Regions from separate parts of the Bariatricus sp. SGI.161 genome, predicted to be linked through region 2. Evidence: riboswitches for the same ligand, from Rfam matches in the RefSeq annotation. Region 2 holds a riboswitch; the other holds the start of a gene.

Region 1 (4,457 bases), on a different contig from region 2:
ACAAGTTTTTAACAGGGGACGTAGTAAATTGAAAGAATACTACGTCCCCATTTAAGGAGTTTTTATGAGAAAAGATTATAAATCGGGATTTGTTACTTTGATCGGACGCCCAAATGTGGGGAAATCTACGTTGATGAATTGTCTGATAGGACAAAAAATTGCCATTACTTCTAATAAGCCGCAGACGACGAGAAATCGTATCCAGACGGTGCTGACAACGGAGAAGGGGCAGACCGTGTTTGTGGATACGCCGGGTATCCACAAGGCGAAGAATAAGCTTGGGGAATATATGGTGAATGTGGCAGAGCGGACGTTGAATGAGGTGGATGTGGTGTTGTGGCTTGTGGAGCCAACGACGTTCATCGGTGCAGGTGAGCAGCACATTGCCAAGCAGCTTCAGAGAGTTCATACCCCAATTATTCTGGTTATTAATAAGATTGACAGTGTGAAGAAGGAAGAGGTATTGCCGGCAATTGCAGCGTATAAGGATGTCTGCGATTTTGCGGAAATTGTTCCGGTGTCTGCAAGAAATGGGGATAATACGGATGAGTTGATCCGAGTGATCATGAAGTATCTTCCTTATGGACCACAGTTTTATGATGAGGATACCATTACTGATCAGCCGGAGCGTCAGATCGTAGCAGAGCTGATCCGCGAAAAAGCACTTCATTGTCTGCAGGATGAGATTCCACATGGAATTGCGGTGGCAATTGACCAGATGAAGATGCAGAAGAAGGTAATGCATATTAATGCGACCATTATCTGTGAGAGAGACTCCCACAAGGGGATAATTATTGGAAAACAAGGAAATATGTTGAAAAAGATTGGTAGCACAGCCCGCTATGAGATTGAGAAAATGCTGGATTGTCAGGTAAATCTGAAACTCTGGGTCAAGGTAAAGAAGGATTGGCGGGACAGTGAATATCTAATGAAAAATTTTGGTTATCGGGATGAAGAATAAAATCAGCCTTTTCTGGGAGAACCTAATCCTATCAACAGAGGATGAGGTGATTTCATGGAAGAAGAGTACTGGGAGCGTTTTCTGGAGACGGGAAAAGTGACAGATTATCTTTGCTATAAGGGAATGCAGATTTGTAAACAGATAATAAAAGACCATGAAGGTGGAATAAACGGTGAATCAGATTACAGTGACAGGCTTGGTCCTGCAGGCGACTCCTGTCGGCGAATATGACAGACGAGTGGTAATTCTGACAAAAGAACGAGGGAAGATTGCAGCATTTGCCCGCGGCGCAAGAAGGCCTAACAGTGCACTGATGGGAGTAACGAGTCCATTTTCCTTCGGAGAATTTACAGTTTATGAGGGGCGGACATCATATACATTGGTGTCGGCCTCTATTTCCAATTACTTTCAGGAGCTGCGTATGGATGTTGAAGGGGCATATTACGGATTCTATTTTATGGAGCTGGCCAACTATTATGCAAGAGAAGCTAACGATGAGACTCAGCTTTTAAAGCTCTTGTATCAGACTCTTCGGGCACTTGTAAATCCCCATATACCAAACCGGCTGATTCGATATATCTATGAGCTGAAAACGGTCAGTATCAATGGAGAAGGACCACAGGTATTCCAGTGTGTAGGATGCGGGGACAGAGAAAGACCAATGGTGTTCAGTGTTAGACGTGGAGGTCTGCTCTGTGACAGATGCAGAAGAGATGTTTCGGATGGAATGGTGCTGAATCCCTCCACAATCTATACGCTTCAATATATTGTGGGAACGCCGGTGGAAAAACTATATACCTTTACCGTATCTGATGAAGTGCTTCGGGAACTGGGAAAAGTGACCGGAAGATATCTGGAAACTTACGTAGGAAAAAGATTTAAGTCATTAGAGATATTAGAACAATTGACAAAATTAGGATAAAAATATACATAAAAGGGGAGCCTCGCACCCGACCAGATCTGTTGGTGTGCGAAGCTCCTCTCTGATGTTATTCTTTTTCAAGCAGCGTTTCCTGTAATATATTTATCTGTATTATAGTTTGTCAGAACGAAAACATAAAGTGAATGAATCATTTAGAGATGAAAAACCCGTAGAATAGAAACTATCTATATAAGACTTTTACTATAGAAATAACCGATTTGGAAAATGTTAATTCACATGATAAACTTGAAATGTAAACGTATATAGTGACAATGAGAATTGTTGAAAAGGGAATTCGGTGAGAGTCCGGAGCAGCCCGCTCTACTGTGTGACGGACGATGGTTTTGTTGACCACTCAAAATATTTTGCTTTTGGGGAAGGAAATCCAGAGGACGAAGTCGAGTCAGGAGACCTGCTATATATTTTCAGGAGATTTCGGTGGGGAAAGACAGTGTTTACGCTGTTTTTTCGTACCGTATTTTATTTTAGGAGGTAAAAAATGGATTATCAAGAGCTGAAAAAGTTGATGAATGAACAGAAAGAAGAGATGACACCTTCTGAACGTATGGCAGCATACATGAAAGGGGAGGAAGTGGACTGCATTCCATATGGAATTCTTGCCCCAGACATGGCGATTGCCGATTTGATGGGATATTCAACGAAACAAATGAGTGAAGATCCGGAAGTTATGGCAAAGGTCATCAGGGAGAAGGATGTGACATATAACAATTTTGGATTTGGAGTTGGGCCGGATTTAAGAACCATTGGAGTAGCACTTGGATCGAAACTTTTCACACCAGAATACGGAGTGCCTCGAATCGAAGAACATGTCCTTATGGATTATGCAGATATTGATAAATTAAAAGTAGTGGACCCATATGACAATCCCGTTCTTACCCCAATGCTTGATATGGCAAAAGAATTAAAAAAACGATTACCCGAATATCCAATCAGCACAGGTGTGACAGGGCCAGTGTCATGTGCAGCTGCGATCAGGCCGGTGGATTTAATGTTAAGAGATACCAGAAAAAATCCGGAAATGCTGAAAAAGCTTTTGAAACTTTCCAATGAATGTTCATTAAAATGGGTAGAAGCATTTTGTAAAGAATTTGGGCCATGTTCTGTATTTATATCTGATCCGGTGACCTGCTCGGATATTTTGAGTAAAAAGCAGTTCGATGAGTTTTCTTACCCATATTTGAAAGAGTTAATTGATGGGCTTTATGAAATAACAGGACAGCCGCCGATGATCCATATTTGTGGAAAGACAAAACCAATCTGGAACGACATTGCAAATAGTGGAGTATGTGCATTTAGTATAGATAATTGCGAAGATCTTGCTGAGGCAAAAGAAGCGATTGGAGATAAAGTGATGTTAATGGGAAATGTACCGCCAGTAGATGTTATGTTAAATGGTACGATTGATGAGGTGATTGCGTCCTGTAAAGAATGTATTGAAAAGGCAGGAGACAGTCCAAAAGGATTCCAGCTTAACGTCGGATGTCAGACGCCGTTTGGTACATCTAAAGAGAATATGGAAGCTCTTATCTATGCAGCAAGAAAATATGGGCGTGGTGCGAAAATAGGATGCCTGCCGAAAGGATTGCAAGAAGATTAAGAGGTAGTTTATAGAATCAATAGATGTTAATCTTGATTAATAAGTTTTAGGAGGAAATGATCATGGCAAGATCAAAAGAGGAATTACTGGAAGCGTTATCTGAATGTGTAGTTGAAATGGAGGACGAAGAGGTCGTAGATGTTGCGAATGAATATCTGGAAGCAGGATACTCAGCATTTGATGGTATTATGGATGGACTTGTAGATGGAATGAATAAGGCGAGTGATTTGTACGATGCAGAAGAATATTTCGTTACCGATGTACTGCTCTGTTCTGATGCAATGTATGCAGGATTAGACGTGCTTCGCCCGCATCTTCCGGCAGATGATACCGGTGTAGAAAAACCAAAAGTTGTTATCGGTGTTGTGGAAGGAGATACTCATGATATTGGCAAGAATCTTGTGAAGATTATGCTGGACACAGCAGGGTTTGAAATGTATGATTTGGGAAGAGATGTCCCGTTAGATAGTTTTGTAGATAGGGCAGTGGAAGTAGGAGCTTCTATTATCTGTATGTCAACACTGATGACAACTACTATGATTGGTATGAAGACCGTTATTGATAAGTTAAAAGAGCGCGGGATCCGTGATCAGTTCAAGATTATGATTGGTGGAAGTCCGATTTCTCAGAAATATGCAGATGAGATCGGAGCAGACGGTTATTCTGTAAATGCAGTGGAAGCCGTAAAGCTTGCTAAGCGTCTGATGGGAATTGCGTAATAAGGAGGCGATACATGTTGACAGAGAAAGAACGTTTGGAAAAAGTGTTCCATCATGAAGAGGTAGATCGTCCGCCTTGCATATGCCCAGGTGGAATGATGAATATGATTACGTCGGAACTTATGGATACCTGCGGGGTAACATGGCCAAAGGCACATACAGATGCTGAGATGATGGCGAAGCTTGCATTGGCGAACTATGAGAATGGCTGCTTTGAAAATGTGGGGGTACCATTCT
Region 2 (4,457 bases):
CCATTAAGGTAAATGCTACCGCCGTCGGTGTATGTACGATTACAAATATAGGCTCATCCGGCTCTTCTTTTCTCATCAATTCAATCGTCTTTAAAACGCCTTTTAATTCCATACAATCTTCGGCTTTGTATGGACGTAACTTTTTGATATCCTCTAAGGAATGTACGACATCATCGCCATCGCCAACGATCTTTCCCTCGCTGTTCGGCAGATGTCCTCCCATCATACGTGCAATTCCGCCATAAGCTCCTGCACATAATCCATCATATCCAAGTTCACGTCTGGTACCGACCATACATTTTGTAAGCTTCTCTGGATTCGTCAAAGCCTCAGGCATCGTATATCCATAACGGGCAACCGGAAGTGAAAATGCATTCATAATTACGGGAATCCTATCGGCACCTTTTCCTTCCAAAATTGCTTTTACCGCTTCTCTTTTTCCCATCATAGTATTCTTCCTCCTTATGCTGCCCCAACTAATTTCTTTGCAAACTCAACTGCTTCAATTGCACTTCTGGTATATCCGTCTGCACCAATGCGTTCTGCGAACGCCGAAGATACCGGTGCTCCACCGACCATAATCTTGACCTTATCACGAAGTCCTGCTTCTTTTAACTTCTCAATGACTGTAGCCATGCCCGGCATTGTCGTAGTCATTAACGAAGACATGCACAAGATATCTACATCATTGTCTCTGATATAGTCCACGAATGCATCCAAAGGCACATCTCGTCCCAGATCATGAACATCGAATCCTCCAGTCTCCATCATGATTCTTACCAGATTCTTTCCAATATCATGAGTATCTCCTTCTACAACACCGATTAACACTTTACCAATACTAGTGTCTTCTGTGTCTGGCAGATATTTTTGGAACTCTTCGATTCCAGCATACATTGCATCAGAACATACAATCAGCTCTGGCACAAAGTATTCTCCTTCTTCATACATGGCACTGGCTCTCTTCATTCCATCAACCAGGCCTTCCAGCATACCTTCCTGTGGGTCATAACCACATTCAATATACTCTTTGACCACATCTACAACTTCCTCATCCTCCATATCAAACACACAGTCTGATAATTTCTGCAACAACTCTTCCTTTGCCTGCATCTTGCTTTCCTCCTTGCATTATATAGAAAACAGCTCCCAAATCGCTGTTTCATTCAAATTACATCCTATAATAATAATCTTATCCACTTTCGTCCCTTTGACGGTATCCGAGATATCTGCCACTTCCACAATGGATGGTGTAAAATCAAAATGCAACACTCTTCCACCCCCTGCTTTTACAATTCCTTTGGCACGCAGGACTTTTCCATATTTTTCATCCTTTAATCCATACAACGCCTTCTCTAATTCATGAGCAGTCATTTCTCTGGCATTTTCTATTGACATACTGGAAAATATCTTATCTGCTGAAGCCGGCGACATCATTATCTCTTCCATATCGTCTTCCGGATCATTTTCATAATCTTCTGACATATCCAAAAGCTCTAACAAGGCTGCACCTTCCATCTTACGCCAGTCATCTTCATATATAACAGCATCGGGATTTACCTCTCTAATCTCCGAAATCAATCGATTCTTTTCCTCTTTTGACACCTGTTCCAGATGACTCAATAATATAAGTCCTGCATTTTGAATCTGATCCAGGTAAAACGCACCGAAACCATCTATATAATCTTCAAACTCCGTAATATCTAATATTACAATCAATTTGGTAATTCTAAGATCTATTCCTTCCTTTTCTTTTGCCCGGCCACAGGCCTTTACAACATCTGTAAGCCTTCCCACACCAGAAGGTTCAATAACAATCCGGTCCGGATGGAACTGTTCTGCAAGTTCTTTGATTCCTTTTTGGAAATCTAGCGCCAGACTGCAACAGATACATCCTGCATACAATTCTTTTACTGGAAGATCCCCCTGAATCAATTCTCCATCAAGTCCCACATCCCCAAATTCATTCTCAATCACAACGGTATTTCCACCAAGTAAGGGAAGATACTTGTTTAAAAACGTTGTTTTCCCTGCTCCCAAAAACCCTGATACAATCTGAATCTCCATCTTCCACCTCATATTACATATTTTGCAAAAGAAAAACGGTGCAGAAAAAGCAGCGTAAACACACTGCTTTCTCCCCACCGATAAGCTCGTTCATATATAGCAGGTCTCCTGACTTAACTTCTCTCTCTAATCCTTACCTTCCCCGATGTTCCGAGTGGCACTAAGGCTATCGTCTATCTTACAGTAGAGCGGGCTGTTCTGGACTCTCACCAGATTCCCTTTTCAATGCCTATGCATCACTATATATGTTACTACTCATATGGTAGCATAAAATATCTTTTCATCCCAATTGATAATTTCAATGGTATTATAGATTATTTCTATTATTTATCATTCCCTTCGGCATACATCCTTTTTTCGCCCCTCTTCCGTAGATTGCTGCCGCATTCATGAATGCAATCATATTCTCTTTCGGCGTTCCTACCGGGGTTGTACATCCAGGGCATAGATTATATCCGCAAGGATTATCGCCTGCATCTGCAATACATTTTTTTACATGTTCTTCAATATCTCTAACCGTCCCATTTCTCAGTACATCTACCGGCATTAGATTACCGCTGATAGCAATTCTGTTGCCATAACCCTCTTTCAATTCTTTCAAGCTCTCACAATTATCTACCCAGAATCCTGAAACACCGGCATCAACCACTTCCTGCCACCGGTCTTTTGTATGTCCACAAATATGAATAGACGTTGCTCCCTGAAATTCGTTCAATCTTTTAACAGCCTGTTTCAGATAAGGCACAAAGAATTCATTAAACTGTCTTTTACTTAAAAGATCCCGAGAAGCCATTGGCTCTGATAACATAAACTTAATTCCCAGTTTCTGATTCATATCTCTGCAGCACTTCACAATACAATCTGTGCTATATTGAAGAAGTCGATGTGCACCTTCTTTATTTTTCACTGTTGCTTTTAAGAACGTTTCTGTTCCAATCAGACTGGCAGCTGTTGTAAGTGGACCTGCAAGACCGCTGCCAAGAACCCGTTCTGATCCGAATCTTTCCTGTAGCCGTTCAAACGCTTCAATAATAATGGGGAATCTTCCGTCTTTTTCCACATTCACCAACTCCATGTTCTCCACATCTGAAAAGCTTTTTAATGCCGGTTCTAAAATATAAGACACATTTTGCTTTGGATACTCTAGTTTCGTCCCTAATGCCTCTACCAGTGTTCTTAGTCCTAATCCAATTCCCATATTATCTGCATGGAAATCTTCCGCCAGACGGCTCTCTACCTCTACCATCAAATCTGCCGAAAAATAATATTTACTAATAGGAATTCCATATAAGGGCGGCACAGTCTCACTTGCGCTAAGAGAGGTCGGGATTCTATCTACTTCCTCTCCTTGTGCATAAGCAATTGTACGTTCCTTTGGGGTCATTTCTAATTTGATCAATTCCATTTTTATTCCTCCCTACGCGCCACAAAACAGCATCATAAGCGGCACTGTTACAATTGATATAATCGTCGACATTGCAAATAATTCTGATGCATATATGGCATCTTTTCCGTAACGAAGTGCGAACAGGCTTCCTGTCACTCCCACTGGGCAGGCAGTAGCCAATACAATAACCGTCTTAACCGTATCTTCCACCGAAAACATTTTCAATAGTCCAATTAATAACATCGGCATAATGATTAATTTTACAAAACTCAGCCAATACAACCTTTTTTTTTGAAATGTATGCTTTAAGTCTGCCTGTGCAATATTAATTCCCGCTACCATCATAGCCATCGGCGTATTCATATTTGCAATCATTTCTAACGGTTCCTCAATAATCTTCGGCATCCTGATCTGTATAACAAAACAAATTACGCCCAATACAATCGCAATAATCGTGGGTGATGTGAATACCTTTTTCACTGATCTGAGATTCATTTTCCCAGACATCACAATAATTCCATGCGACCACAATAGGAAATTTGCCAATGCCACATATGCTGTCATATAAAAAACTCCATCTTCGCCAAAAATGGCCTGTGCCATCGGAATTCCAATAAACCCGCAGTTAGAATACATAAGCGCAATGTGTTCCACTGCTGCATAATTTTTCTCCTGTTTGCATACAACTGCCTTACATATACACCATATAATTCCAAATGCAATCACCGACAGCAAAACAGAAATACATAATCCTGATGATAATTCCTTCGTAAAATCTTTTTGAAATGATGTAAATAACAGAATCGGTGTAAAAAGTGTCAGTACAAGATCCGACAATTTTTTGTTAATCTCTTCATCTACAATTCCTGTTTTATAGCCGAATACCCCCACTAATGCGAGAAATACCATAACCAATGTCTTATATAATGTAATCGATGCTAATCCCACAACCTTCCTCCTTTTCACCTTCCCAGGCAAACACACCTGTATTTAACTGGGAAGA

The links. A riboswitch is a leader RNA that binds a small molecule or an ion and turns the genes downstream of it on or off. The one in region 2 is predicted to bind cobalamin.
Region 1: another riboswitch for cobalamin. It lies ahead of ACQRBH_RS10660 (uroporphyrinogen decarboxylase family protein); the one in region 2 lies ahead of ACQRBH_RS11665 (CobW family GTP-binding protein).

The regions. Positions count from the first base shown of each region.
Region 1 is NZ_JBNPLX010000016.1:49,059-53,515, forward strand. It holds gene ACQRBH_RS10640 (insulinase family protein) at 1-12, shown strand, start outside; gene era (GTPase Era) at 65-961, shown strand; gene ACQRBH_RS10650 (hypothetical protein) at 1,016-1,192, shown strand; gene recO (DNA repair protein RecO) at 1,134-1,883, shown strand; cobalamin riboswitch at 2,131-2,317, shown strand; gene ACQRBH_RS10660 (uroporphyrinogen decarboxylase family protein) at 2,383-3,501, shown strand; gene ACQRBH_RS10665 (corrinoid protein) at 3,564-4,220, shown strand; gene ACQRBH_RS10670 (methylcobamide:CoM methyltransferase MtbA) at 4,235-4,457, shown strand, end outside.
Region 2 is NZ_JBNPLX010000019.1:20,405-24,861, reverse strand. It holds gene ACQRBH_RS11675 (uroporphyrinogen decarboxylase family protein) at 1-448, opposite strand, end outside; gene ACQRBH_RS11670 (corrinoid protein) at 463-1,113, opposite strand; gene ACQRBH_RS11665 (CobW family GTP-binding protein) at 1,132-2,067, opposite strand; cobalamin riboswitch at 2,149-2,326, opposite strand; gene ACQRBH_RS11660 (uroporphyrinogen decarboxylase family protein) at 2,375-3,472, opposite strand; gene ACQRBH_RS11655 (AEC family transporter) at 3,485-4,402, opposite strand.